3 regions of the Arthrobacter sp. B0316-5-4 genome follow, and region 3 is predicted to be linked to each of the others. Evidence: riboswitches for the same ligand, from Rfam matches in the RefSeq annotation. Region 3 holds a riboswitch; each other region holds the start of a gene.
The links. A riboswitch is a leader RNA that binds a small molecule or an ion and turns the genes downstream of it on or off. The one in region 3 is predicted to bind glycine.
Positions count from the first base shown of each region.

Region 1: another riboswitch for glycine. It lies ahead of gcvP (aminomethyl-transferring glycine dehydrogenase); the one in region 3 lies ahead of gcvP (aminomethyl-transferring glycine dehydrogenase).
Region 2: another riboswitch for glycine. It lies ahead of cycA (D-serine/D-alanine/glycine transporter); the one in region 3 lies ahead of gcvP (aminomethyl-transferring glycine dehydrogenase).

Region 1 is NZ_JBNHFN010000005.1:331,845-336,012, forward strand. It holds gene AC5RU9_RS17140 (PucR family transcriptional regulator) at 1-1,425, shown strand, start outside; glycine riboswitch at 1,500-1,598, shown strand; gene gcvP (aminomethyl-transferring glycine dehydrogenase) at 1,735-4,168, shown strand, end outside.
Region 2 is NZ_JBNHFN010000003.1:699,483-703,650, forward strand. It holds gene AC5RU9_RS11760 (FAD/NAD(P)-binding protein) at 1-1,680, shown strand, start outside; glycine riboswitch at 1,755-1,853, shown strand; gene cycA (D-serine/D-alanine/glycine transporter) at 1,998-3,464, shown strand; gene AC5RU9_RS11770 (ExeM/NucH family extracellular endonuclease) at 3,532-4,168, opposite strand, start outside.
Region 3 is NZ_JBNHFN010000004.1:705,726-709,893, forward strand. It holds gene gcvP (aminomethyl-transferring glycine dehydrogenase) at 1-2,162, opposite strand, end outside; glycine riboswitch at 2,215-2,338, opposite strand; glycine riboswitch at 2,340-2,437, opposite strand; gene AC5RU9_RS15215 (TetR/AcrR family transcriptional regulator) at 2,534-3,073, opposite strand; gene AC5RU9_RS15220 (MFS transporter) at 3,146-4,168, shown strand, end outside.

The sequences.
Region 1 (4,168 bases), on a different contig from region 3:
TCAGACCTCCCCAGGCTGTGGGAATGGGTCACGGGCGGCGAACTCATGATGACCAACGGGCTGTCCATCCCGCCCGATCCGGCGGGCCAGGTGGCGCTCGCCGAGGCATTGGTGGACGCAGGTGCCAGCGCCTTGGCGATCGGCGAGAAGATGCACGCACCGCCGCTGACGGCCGGGTTCCTGGCGGCCTGTGAACAGTTGCCCCTGCCCCTGATCAACATTCCGTATCCGCTGCCGTTCATCGCCATTGCGCGCTCTGTGGCCGAATCCTCGCTCCTCGAAGAATCGCGCCGGCTCAGGCAAACCGCGCGGGTTTATGACCTGTTGCGGACAGCCGGCGCCTCCGAGGACCATTGGCAAAGCCTGGTGCAGCGGCTTGCGACGGAGCTTGATGCCCATTTGTTTGTGGTGGACCGCAGCTGCCTCCACCCCTGGCATCCGGACGGGCAGGCGCTGCCGGATTTCCTGGCCGACGCCTGGGCTCCCGCGTCGGGCCAGGCATCCTCAGGGCAGGCGGCGCCCGCTGGGAAGAACTTCCAGTGGCATCGGATCCGTGGCCGGCACGTGCTGACCATGGACATCCCCACCCACGCGAATGCGCTCCTGGTGGTGCTGCCCAACAGCGAACCGCACCCGGACGCCGTCGTACTCCTCCACGCCGCAACCGTGCTGGGACTGCAGCTCTCGCGGATTGTCCTGTCGCTTGAAAGCCGCCACCGGCTGGCCGGCGAGTTCCTGCTGCAGGCCGCGGACGGACGGCTCGGGGTGGCGGAAATGGAAAGCCGGATGGTCTCGTTCGGCATACCGGCTACGGACTTCCTGATGGTCACCATGGCATCGGGTAACGCAACGCAAGCGCACGAAGACGACCGGCTGGCCGGCGTCCATATCGAACTGTGGCGGCATGGGGTTGCGTCGGCGTCCTTGAAGCGGAACAACCGGCTCCACGTGGTGGTTCCAGCGGATGTATCCGACGACGTCCTGGTGCATTGCGGTGGCCTTGGCAGCGTGATCGGGATCAGCGCGCCGGCGGCTGTTGCCGGGATCCAGCGGGCGTTGCAGGAGTCCCTGTGGGCCCTGGGGTCAGCCCGTGCCAACAGGCTGGAATTGGCCCGATACGCGCAGGGACCGTCGTGGCTTGGGTTGACCGGATTCGAGGAGGGGACGGCGTTGGTGCGGCGCCTGCTGGGTCCGATTTTCGACTACGAGCAGAGCCAGGACGGTGATCTGATCCTGACCCTGAGGACATATTTGGACTCTCAACGTTCCTGGCAAAAGACTGCTGCGGCGCTGTTCGCGCACCGGCAAACCATCATCTACCGGATCCGAAAAATCGGTGAGTTGACGGGGCTGGACATGGGTGAAACGTCCACAGTTGCGCAGTTGTGGTTCGCGCTGCAGATCCACGAAGCGATGCATCAGTAGCCACAGCTTGCTTGCGCTTTTTCAAAATAACCGGCTATGGTGTGAAGCGTGTCACTCACGTGATGCAACGCTTTTGATCTGCGGCGGGAGAGTCCTGCCGGTACATCCAGTCAGGCGCCGTAGGAGCAAATCCTCCCCAGGAATCTCTCAGGCCCATGTACCGCCGCGGTTAGGCAACTCTGGAAAGCAGTCCGGGCAACCGGGCTCACCGACGGTGCAAGCAGGCAACCATTCCTGCGGAATCTCTCAGGTCCAATACAGAGCGGGGAGGAACCCACATCATCGTGGCGCTCAGTGGGCGCCTGAATCATGGAGTTCCTCTTGACTGTTCAATCAACCCCTACCGCGTTCGCGGACCGGCATATCGGCGCACGGCGCCAGGCCGATGTTGACACCATGCTCAAGGCCATCGGCTACGACTCTGTCGACGGCTTGGTGGACGTTGCTGTCCCCGATTCCATCCGCCAGGACACTGCCCTGAAGTTGCAGGACGCCCTCACCGAGGTGCAGGTCCTCACCGAGCTGCGCAAGCTGGCTTCCAAGAACAAAACCGCCGTGCAGATGATCGGCCAGGGCTACTACGACACCGTGACCCCGCCCGTTATCCGCCGCAACATCCTGGAATCGCCCGCTTGGTACACGGCCTACACCCCGTACCAGCCGGAAATTTCCCAGGGCCGCCTCGAAGCGTTGCTCAACTTCCAGACCATGGTCCAGGACCTTACTGGACTTCCCGTGGCCAACGCCTCGCTGCTGGACGAAGCTACCGCCGTCGCAGAGGCAGTGCTGCTGATGCGGCGCGCCAACAAGTCCAAGACCGCCAAGGACGGCAAGACTGTCCTGGATGCGGATCTCCTCCCGCAGACCATCGCGATCGTCAGGGGCCGCGCTGAGGCGCTGGGCTTCGAGGTCGAGATCGCGGACCTTTCTGCCGGCCTGCCCGACGGCGACATCAACGGTATTGTCCTGCAGCAGCCGGGCGTCTCGGGTCGCGTGTTCGACCACTCTTCCGTGATCGCGGAGGCCAAGGAGCGCGGCGCACTCGTCACCGTCGCTGCCGACCTCCTGGCGCTCACCCTCATCACGTCGCCCGGTGAGCAAGGTGCCGATGTCGCCGTCGGAACCGCGCAGCGTTTCGGCGTCCCGTTGTTCTTCGGCGGCCCGCACGCCGCCTACATGGCCGTCCGCGAAGGCATGGAGCGCACGCTCCCTGGCCGCATCGTCGGCGTCTCCAAGGACAACGCGGGCGTTCCCGCCTACCGCTTGGCGCTGCAGACCCGTGAGCAGCACATCCGCCGCGAAAAGGCCACGTCCAACATCTGTACGGCCCAGGCATTGCTGGCCATCGTGGCTTCGATGTACGCGGTTTACCACGGCCCGGAAGGCCTGAAGTCGATCGCCGAAACCGTTCACGGCCATGCACGCACGCTTGCGACGGCGCTGAAGGCGGCTGGCCGCGAACTCGAGACCGAGTCCTTCTTCGACACCCTCACGGTCCGGGTCCCAGGCAAGGCGGACAAAGTCATCGCCGCCGCCGAAGCCCGCGGTATCAACCTCCGGTTCATCGACGCCGACACCGTGGGTGTCTCCATTGATGAAACCACGACGCCGGAGGTCCTCTCCGCAGTAGCCGTTGCCTTTGGTGCCGGTCCGGTAAGGGACGCGGCCGACTTCGAGCTGCCCGCGGACGTGGTCCGGACCAGCGATTTCCTGCAGCATCCGGTGTTCAATACGCACCGTTCCGAGACGCAGTTGTTGCGCTATATCCGCAAGCTGTCCGACCGGGACCTTGCGCTGGACCGCACCATGATCCCGCTGGGTTCGTGCACCATGAAGCTGAACGCCACCGCGGAGATGGAAGCCATCTCCTGGCCGGAGTTCGCCTCCATCCACCCTTTCGCTCCCGACCACCAGACAGCGGGCTGGCGTGAACTGATCGAGGACCTGGAAGCGGACCTGACCGAGATCACCGGCTACGACCAGGTCTCCATCCAGCCGAACGCCGGTTCCCAGGGTGAGCTCGCCGGGCTCCTCGCGATCCGCGGCTACCACCTCTCCCGGGGCGACGAGCAGCGCACTGTCTGCCTGATCCCCGCTTCCGCCCACGGCACCAACGCCGCATCGGCAGTGCTGGCAGGCATGAAGGTGGTTGTGGTGGCGACCGCTGCTGATGGCACCATCGACCACGCGGACCTGACCGCCAAGATCGAAGCCAACAAGGACGTCCTGTCCTGCATTATGATCACCTACCCGTCCACGCACGGTGTCTACGACGCTGATGTCCGGGAAGTCTGCGACGCGATCCACGCAGCCGGTGGCCAGGTCTATGTTGACGGCGCCAACCTCAACGCACTGGTTGGCTTGGCCCAGCCTGGCAAGTTCGGCGGCGACGTCTCCCACCTTAACCTGCACAAGACCTTCTGCATCCCGCATGGTGGCGGCGGACCCGGCGTTGGGCCGGTTGCGGCCAAGGCACACCTGGCACCGTTCATGCCGGGCGATGCCAACAAGGCAGCCCATGAACCGGGTCATGGCGTCGCGATTTCCGCTTCGCGTTATGGATCCGCCGGCGTCCTGCCGATCTCCTGGGCTTACGTGAAGCTCATGGGCGGCCAGGGCCTCACAGAAGCCACCAAGTCGGCGTTGCTGGCTGCGAACTACGTAGCTTCCCGGCTGGATGAGCACTTCCCGGTTCTGTACACCGGCGAAGGCGGACTCGTGGCGCACGAGTGCATCCTGGACC
Region 2 (4,168 bases), on a different contig from region 3:
GACCAGTGGCGCGAGGCCCGGCGTCGTGATGGCTTGGGACTGGACGACGCCGAAAAGGCGGAGCTTGCCACCCTCGAATCACATGACTTCCCCAGCCGTGCCCTGTATGGGCGGTACTTGCGCCAAACGCTTGACGGGTTGCTCGAACGGCTGCCCGACGGCGTCGAGGTCACGTTCCATGAGACCTCAGCCGTGGCGGCGCGACCGGTGAAGGACGGAACCAAAAACGCGTTCGACGTCGAACTCGCCAACGGTGCGATCCTCACCGTCGGTTCCGTGGTCCTCGCACTGGGTCACATCGAGTCCCGGCTAAATCCCGAGCAGAGGTCTTTCAAGAGCGCCGCGGAGGAGCAAGGGCTGCTCTATTTCCCGCCAGCACCGCCAGCGGACGTCGACTGGGAGGCAGTGCCGGATAACGAGCCGGTGCTGATCCGCGGCATGGGTTTGAACTTCTTCGACGTCATGGGCCAGCTGACTGAGGGCCGTGGCGGCAAGTTCGTCGAGGCCGGTTCTCCCGGGGCAGGCGTGCTGGAGTATCGGGCATCGGGCAGGGAACCCAGGATCATTGCTGCCTCCCGGCGGGGCACTCCTTACCGTGCCAAGGCAGGGCTGGCTGGCTACTACCCCAGCAGCATCACCATGCGCTACCTGACCGAAGACGCCGTGGACCGGTTCCGGGCGGCCGGAATCCAGCCCGGTTTCGACCACGACCTTTGGCCGCTGCTCCACCGTGATGCACTGTGGGCGTATTACTCAACGCTGGCCCGTTCACAACCCGCTGCGATCAAGGATCCTGCGCAGTTCCTGGCGGACCTCGAGGACGCGCTCCAACCGCACGCGCACACCACCGCGAAGTGGGAAATCGATGTGGGTGATCTCGTGGAAAAGCACGTCGTGGCTTCCCGCCGGCTGAATCTTCGCGGACTCGCCGCGCCGCTGGCCGGACGTACTTTTGCGTCAAGGCGGGAGCTGGACGCGGCAGTCACGGCGTACCTGGATGATGATGCGCGCCGATCGGCCTTGGGTGAATCGGACCCCGTGAAGATGGCGATCGGTGCGCTCCACACCGGCCGGGCGATCCTGAAATCCGTGGTGGCTGATGGTGGCATCACGGACGAATCCTGGTTGGCGGGGCTTCGGGGCTGGTTCGAATCCTTCGTCGAAGGGCTGGCCAGCGGGGCGCCCGCGCTGCGTTCGGAGCAGCTGGCCGCCTTGGCGCGTGCCGGCGTCGTAAGTTTTGTTGGGCCGGACCCGAAGTTCAGCGTGGACCGGAGCGCGAAACTGTTCCGGGCGGTTTCGCCTTGGGTACATGACGCTCCGGTGGAAGCGCGAACCCTGATCGAGGCGATGTCGCCCGCCAACAGGGTGGGCATCAACCTCTCTCCGCTGTTGGAACAGCTCATGGCTGACGGGCTGGTCCGCACCAAGATCATGATGAGCGTCGAGGGTACTCCCATGCAGACCACCGGCCTGGACGTTGTGCCGCATCCGTATCGGCCCCTGGCGGCCAACGGGTCGGTCACCGAAAACCTGTACGTGCTGGGCCTGCAGTTGTCCGCTTCACAGTGGGGCACGGCCATCGCTGCGGAGGCCCGGCCCCGGACCGGGCAGGCCTATGCCAGCGGGCAGCGGACCCTCCGGGATGCCGATGAGATTGCGCGTAGCATTCTGGCCCGCTGAGGACCCAGGGTTGCAGTGCCGCCCGGCCTTCGTTAGTGTGTGAGCTGCATCACCGAACTGGTGGTGCGCGCTTTTGATCCGCGGCGGGAGAGCCCTGCCGGTACATCACCACAGGCGCCGTAGGAGCAAACCCTCCCCAGGAATCTCTCAGGCCCATGTACCGCCGCGGCGAGGCAACTCTGGAAAGCAGTCCGGAACGCCGGGCTCACCGAAGGTGCAAGCAGGCCCACGCCTGCGGAAACTCTCAGGTCCATCTACAGAGCGGGGAGGAACCCGAATCTTGTGGCACCCAGTGCCGCCTGAACGATGGAGTTCCTTTGACGATTCAGCGCCCACCCTCAACCGGTACCGATTCACCGCATCTTGAGCGCCAGCTCAGCAACCGCCACATCCAGCTCATCGCCATCGGCGGAGCAATCGGAACAGGCCTTTTCATGGGATCCGGCAAAACCATCTCCGCCGCCGGCCCGTCCGTCATCTTCGTGTACATGATCATCGGCTTCATGCTGTTCTTCGTCATGCGTGCCATGGGCGAACTGCTGCTCAGCAACCTGAACTACAAATCCTTCAGCGACTTCGCAGCTGACCTCCTGGGTCCTTGGGCCGGCTTCTTCACCGGTTGGACGTACTGGTTCTGCTGGGTCATCACGGGAATCGCGGACGTCATCGCGATAGCGGGCTACTCGCAGGAGCTGTGGCCTTCCCTTCCGCTCTGGGTGCCGGGGCTGATTACCATCGGCATCCTCCTGCTGTTGAACCTGGCAACGGTGAAGGCATTCGGCGAAACCGAGTTCTGGTTCGCCCTCATCAAGATCGTCGCCATCGCGGCCCTGATCATTGTTGGCCTGTTCATGATCTTCAGCGGATTCCAGTCCGAAGCAGGCCCGGCCAGCTTCACCAACCTCTGGAGCCATGGAGGCTTCTTCCCGAACGAATTCATGGGTTTCGTCGCCGGATTCCAGATCGCGGTCTTCGCTTTCGTCGGCATCGAACTGGTGGGAACCACTGCGGCTGAGGCCAAGGACCCTGAAAAGAACCTGCCCAAGGCCATCAACTCGATTCCCATCCGTGTGCTCCTCTTCTACGTGGGCGCCCTGATCATCCTGATGTCCGTCACCCCGTGGACCCAGTTCGCTGCCGGTCACAGTCCGTTCATTGCCATGTTCTCGCTGGCCGGTCTGGGCGCAGCAGCCACCATCGTCAACCTGGTGGTCCTCACGTCCGCCATGTCCTCAGCCAACTCAGGAATCTACTCCACGTCCCGCATGGTGTTCGGCCTCGCCCAGGAAGGCGATGCCCCCAAGGTGTTCGGCGCGCTCTCCGGACGCAAAGTACCCCGCAACGCACTGTTCCTGTCCTGCGTTCTGTTGCTGTCCGGCGTCGTGCTCATGTACGCCGGCCAGGACGTCGGTAAGGCGTTCGACATGGTGACCACCGTGTCTGCCGTCTGCTTCGTCTTCGTATGGTCGATCATCCTGGCCAGCTACCTGGCCTTCCGGAAGCGCCGCCCCCACCTGCACGAATCTTCGGCGTTCAAAATGCCGGGTGGAGTGGCCATGGTGTGGGTGGTGTTCGCCTTCTTTGCCTTCGTGCTGTGGGCGCTGACCACCCAGCCGGACACCCTCACAGCGTTGCTCGCCACGCCGCTGTGGTTCGTGATCCTGGGGGTCGCTTGGGCGGTACTCCGACGCCGTCCGGCCCACCTGGCCCGTTACGCGGCTTTCCAGGCCGAGCTGCGCAGTGATGCTGCCAGGGTCCAGGACCCGGAGCCGGCAAACAAGTAACCACAAGACAGGCCCCTCACGAACGAATCGTGAGGGGCCTGTCTCTTGGGGTCATGCTATGGGGCGCTTAGCCCCTCAGGCATTTCTGGTACTGCAACCATTCGATGCCGTACCGCAGCCAGCCCACAATGTCGTACCACTTGGAGGGCTTGGTGGGCGGGGTGCACTGCGGCGGGTTGGGCCCGCTCGCTGCCACCTTGACCAGGGCCTTCACTACCGTTCCGGACTCGACGGCGGTCAGCACCAGGGTGCCTGTACCTGCGGCCGCTGCAGCGGGCACCTTCACGTTGACGGTCGCCGCGCCGGCGGTCACCGGAACGTCCCCGACTGCCACGGAGGCGCCCTTGGCGTCGACAAAGACCGCCTTCAGCGAGGTGTTCGCAGGGCTGCCGATGGAGGTCAGGTTCAGCTTGGAGACCGCCAGCGTGATGGATTCGCCAGCCTTGACCTCGGCTGTGGTGGAGTTCGCCACAGCAACTGAGCGGCGTGCGAAGTCCGGCGAGACCGGGTTGTGCGTCTGGAGGTACTTGATCCAGGCGTCACGGTCCACCAGGCCCGTGTCCTTCGTGTTGCTGCCCTCCTTGAAGACCCGGAAGTTGTCACCGCCGGTTGCGAGGAAGCTGAAGGTACCGATCCTGTACTGCTTTGCGGGGTCGATCACAGCGCCATTAACCCAGATGCCAGTGATCCGATCGCCCGCCGCA
Region 3 (4,168 bases):
GCCAGGTGTGCCTTGGCCGCAACCGGTCCAACGCCGGGTCCGCCACCGCCGTGCGGGATGCAGAAGGTCTTGTGCAGGTTCAGGTGGGAGACGTCGCCGCCGAACTTGCCCGGCTGGGCCAAGCCAACCAGCGCGTTGAGGTTGGCGCCGTCGATGTAGACCTGGCCACCGGCCTCGTGGATGGCGTCACAGACTTCGCGGACGTCGGCGTCGTACACACCGTGCGTGGACGGGTAGGTGATCATGATGGCAGAGAGGACGTCCCTGTTGGCCTCGATCTTGGCCTTGAGGTCGACGTGGTCGATGGTGCCATCGGGCGCGGTGGCCACAACCACTACCTTCATGCCGGCGAGCACTGCCGACGCGGCGTTGGTGCCGTGGGCGGAGGCCGGGATCAGGCAGACGTTGCGCTGGTCATCGCCGTTGGAGAGGTGGTAGCCGCGAATGGCCAGCAGGCCAGCCAGCTCACCCTGGGAACCGGCGTTGGGCTGGATGGAGACCTGGTCGTAGCCGGTGATCTCGGTCAGCTGCGCCTCGAGGTCGGTGATCAGCTCACGCCAGCCTTCGGTCTGGGAGTCCGGCGCGAACGGGTGGATGGAGGCGAACTCCGGCCAGGAAATGGCTTCCATCTCTGCCGTGGCGTTCAGCTTCATGGTGCACGAACCCAGCGGGATCATGGTGCGGTCCAGTGCGAGGTCCCGGTCGGAGAGCTTGCGGATGTAACGCAGGAGCTGGGTTTCGGAGCGGTGGGTGTTGAACACCGGGTGCTGCATGAAGTTGCTGGTGCGCTCAACTGAAGCTTCAAGCGCGAAGCCCTCAGCGGACTCAAGTACCGAAGCGCCGAAGACATCGAGGACACGACCGACAATCTCGGAAGTAGTGGTTTCATCGACCGAAATGCCAACCGTGTCCGCGTCGACGCCGCGCAGGTTAATACCGCGCGCATCGGCCGCTGCAACAACTTCGGCAGCCTTGCCTGGAACGCGGACCGTGATGGTGTCGAAGAACGAGCCGTGGAGGACCTCGACGCCGGCAGCCTTCAGGGATGCGGCCAAGGTGCGGGCGTGTCCGTGTGCGGTCTCCGCGATCGCCTTCAGGCCCTCGGGGCCATGGTAAACCGCGTACATCGAGGCCACGATGGCCAGCAGCGCCTGTGCGGTACAGATGTTGGACGTGGCCTTCTCGCGGCGGATGTGCTGCTCGCGGGTCTGCAGCGCCAAGCGGTAGGCGGGGACACCGGCGTCGTCCTTGGAAACGCCCACCAGGCGACCGGGCATGGAACGCTCCAGGCCCTTCTGGACCGCCATGTAAGCGGCGTGCGGACCGCCGAAGAACAGCGGCACGCCCAGGCGCTGCGCGGAACCAACAGCAATATCGGCGCCCTGCTCACCGGGAGGGGTGATGAGCGTCAGGGAGAGGAGGTCGGCCGCGACGGTGACCAGCGCACCGCGCTCCTTGGCCTCGGCAATGACGGCAGAGTGGTCGAACACGCGACCGGAAACGCCCGGCTGCTGGAGGACGACGCCGTTGATGGCACCCTCCGGGAGGCCGGCGCTGAGATCGGCAACCTCAACCTCGAAACCCAGTGCCTCGGCGCGGCCCTTCACGATCGCGATGGTCTGCGGGAGGCAGTCGGCGTCGAGAACGGTCTTGCCGTCCTGGGCAGCCTTGTTCTTGTTGGCGCGGCGCATCATCAGGACGGCCTCGGCCACGGCCGTTGCTTCGTCCAGGAGGGAGGCGTTGGCGATGGGCAGGCCCACCAGGTCCTGGACCATGGTCTGGAAGTTGAGCAGTGCTTCGAGGCGGCCCTGCGAGATTTCCGGCTGGTACGGGGTGTACGCCGTGTACCAGGCCGGGGACTCAAGTATGTTGCGGCGGATGACAGCCGGCGTGACGGTGTCGTAGTAGCCCTGCCCGATCATCTGGACGGCAGTCTTGTTCTTCGAGGCGAGCTTGCGCAGCTCAGCCAGGACTTCGACTTCGCTCAGGGCGTTCTGCAGGGTGAGGGCGACGTCCTGGCGGATATCGTTGGGAACGGCGGTGTCGACCAACGAATCAACAGTGTCGTAGCCGACGGACTTGAGCATGGTCTCAATGTCGGCCTGGCGGCGGGCGCCGATATGCCGATCGACGAAGGTGGTGGAGGCAGAACTAACCGTCACGAAGGAACTCCATTACTTGGGCGGCGTTTGGGTACGCCACAGCGGCTGGGTTCCTCCCCGCTCTGTATTGGACCTGAGAGTTTCCGCGCTGTTTGGACAACATCGCTTGCACCGTCGGTGAGCACAACGCTCTTTCACCCTTAGGTGGGCAGAACGCCTGCTGCTTTCCAGAGTTGCCTTGCCGCGGCGGTGCGTGGGCCTGAGAGATTCCTGGGGAGGGTTTGCTCCTACGGCGCCTGCATCACATGCTTGCAGGACTCTCCCGCCGCAGATCATAGGCAATGTTCAGTTATAACGTGACCCCGGTTCAGGGCAGGCCACAAGGGTTAATTGTCCTACGTGCGGGGCGTCGCCGCAAATGGGCTGACGTGCTACTTCCGCAGCCGCTCCAGCACTCCGAGCAGGATTTCGACGTCGGCCTCCCGGCCATCGTTGCCGGCCTCCTGGCCGCCCTCGAACATTGCGTTGAAATACAGCCCGTCGCCCATGTAGCTAACGGCCTTCGCGACCTCGGGGCCGACATCCTTGGCGAGGACATCGAGCCATTGCTTTTGGATTCCGGCAAACCTGCGGCGGGTTTCTTCGTGGGCAACCTCGGCCAGGCGGGTCGCGGCAACAAACGCACGGTCCATCGGCGTCCCGGCCCACAGGGACGTCCGGATGAAGTAGGCGGCAGCACCGTCCGGCGCGGCCCTCATCTGCTCAATATCCTGTTCGGCCAGTTGGTCCAGGCGTTCCAGCAGGGCGCTGATCAGCGACTCCTTGTTGGGAAAGTGGTACAGCAACCCACCCTTGGAGACGCCGGCCCGTTTGGCGACAGCGTCGAGCGTGGCAGCCCGCTCCCCTACCTCTATGAGGAGGGCTTCGTAGGCATCCAGGACGGCGTCCCGGGCAACTGGTTTTCGTGGCATGTGTACATCATTCCCTAAAGGTTTGCTGGGGTTTAATTTGAAACTATACCGTCTGGACGGTACAGTAAGAGCATGTTCTCGCCGTCCTCCACCAAAGCTCCCCGTTCCGCTCGTCCCGTCATGGGCCCTGCAGCACCGTGGCGCGACTGGACGGCCCTGGCACTCCTGATGTTCCCGGTACTGCTGGTGGCCGTCGACAACACCGCGCTCACCTTTGCCCTGCCCGAAATTGCCCGATCCCTGGATGTTGGCGGCGTGCAGCTGCTCTGGATCGTGGACGCCTACCCGCTGGTCCTTGCCGCGCTCCTCGTTTCCATGGGCAACCTCGGCGATAGGATCGGACGACGGCGGCTGCTCCTGATCGGCAGCACAGGCTTCGCTGCGGTGTCGGCTGCTACGGCGTTCGCGCCTTCCGCCGAATGGCTGATTGCCGGCCGCGCCGGCCTTGGCGTCTTCGGCGCAATGCTGATGCCCTCCACGCTTTCCCTGATCCGGAACATCTTCACCGACCCCAACCGCCGCCGGCTCGCAATCGCCGTATGGGCTGCCGGGTTCTCCGGTGGTGCCGCCCTCGGCCCGATCTTCGGCGGTTGGCTGGTAGAACACTTCTGGTGGGGCGCCGTTTTCCTGGTGGCAGCCTTCCTGCTGCTGCCGCTGCTCGCCTTCGGCAGGGCCTTGATCCCCGAGTCCAAGGACGCAAACCCCGGCCGCGTGGATGTCCCCAGCATCGCTCTGTCGATATTCACCATGGCTCCGTTTGTCTACGGCATCAAGGAATTCGCGGTGCACGGCTTTGGGCCGACAGCAGCGGTGTTCATGCTTTTCGGCTTGGTGATGGGTGTTCTCTTCGTCCGTCGCCAGCAGAAGATCGACAGCCCGATGCTGGATGTCAGCCTGTTCAAGAACAAGGTGTTCAGTACGGCGATCATTGCCAACGTACTCTCGCTGTTCTCCATGACCGGCTTCATCTACTTCTTCGCGCAGCACCTGCAATTGGTTGAAGGTCAGTCCCCCATGGAGGCTGGTATCGCAATGATCCCCGCGCTCCTGGCAACAGTCATCGCCGGCCTGCTGGTGGTGCCCCTGGTCAAAAAG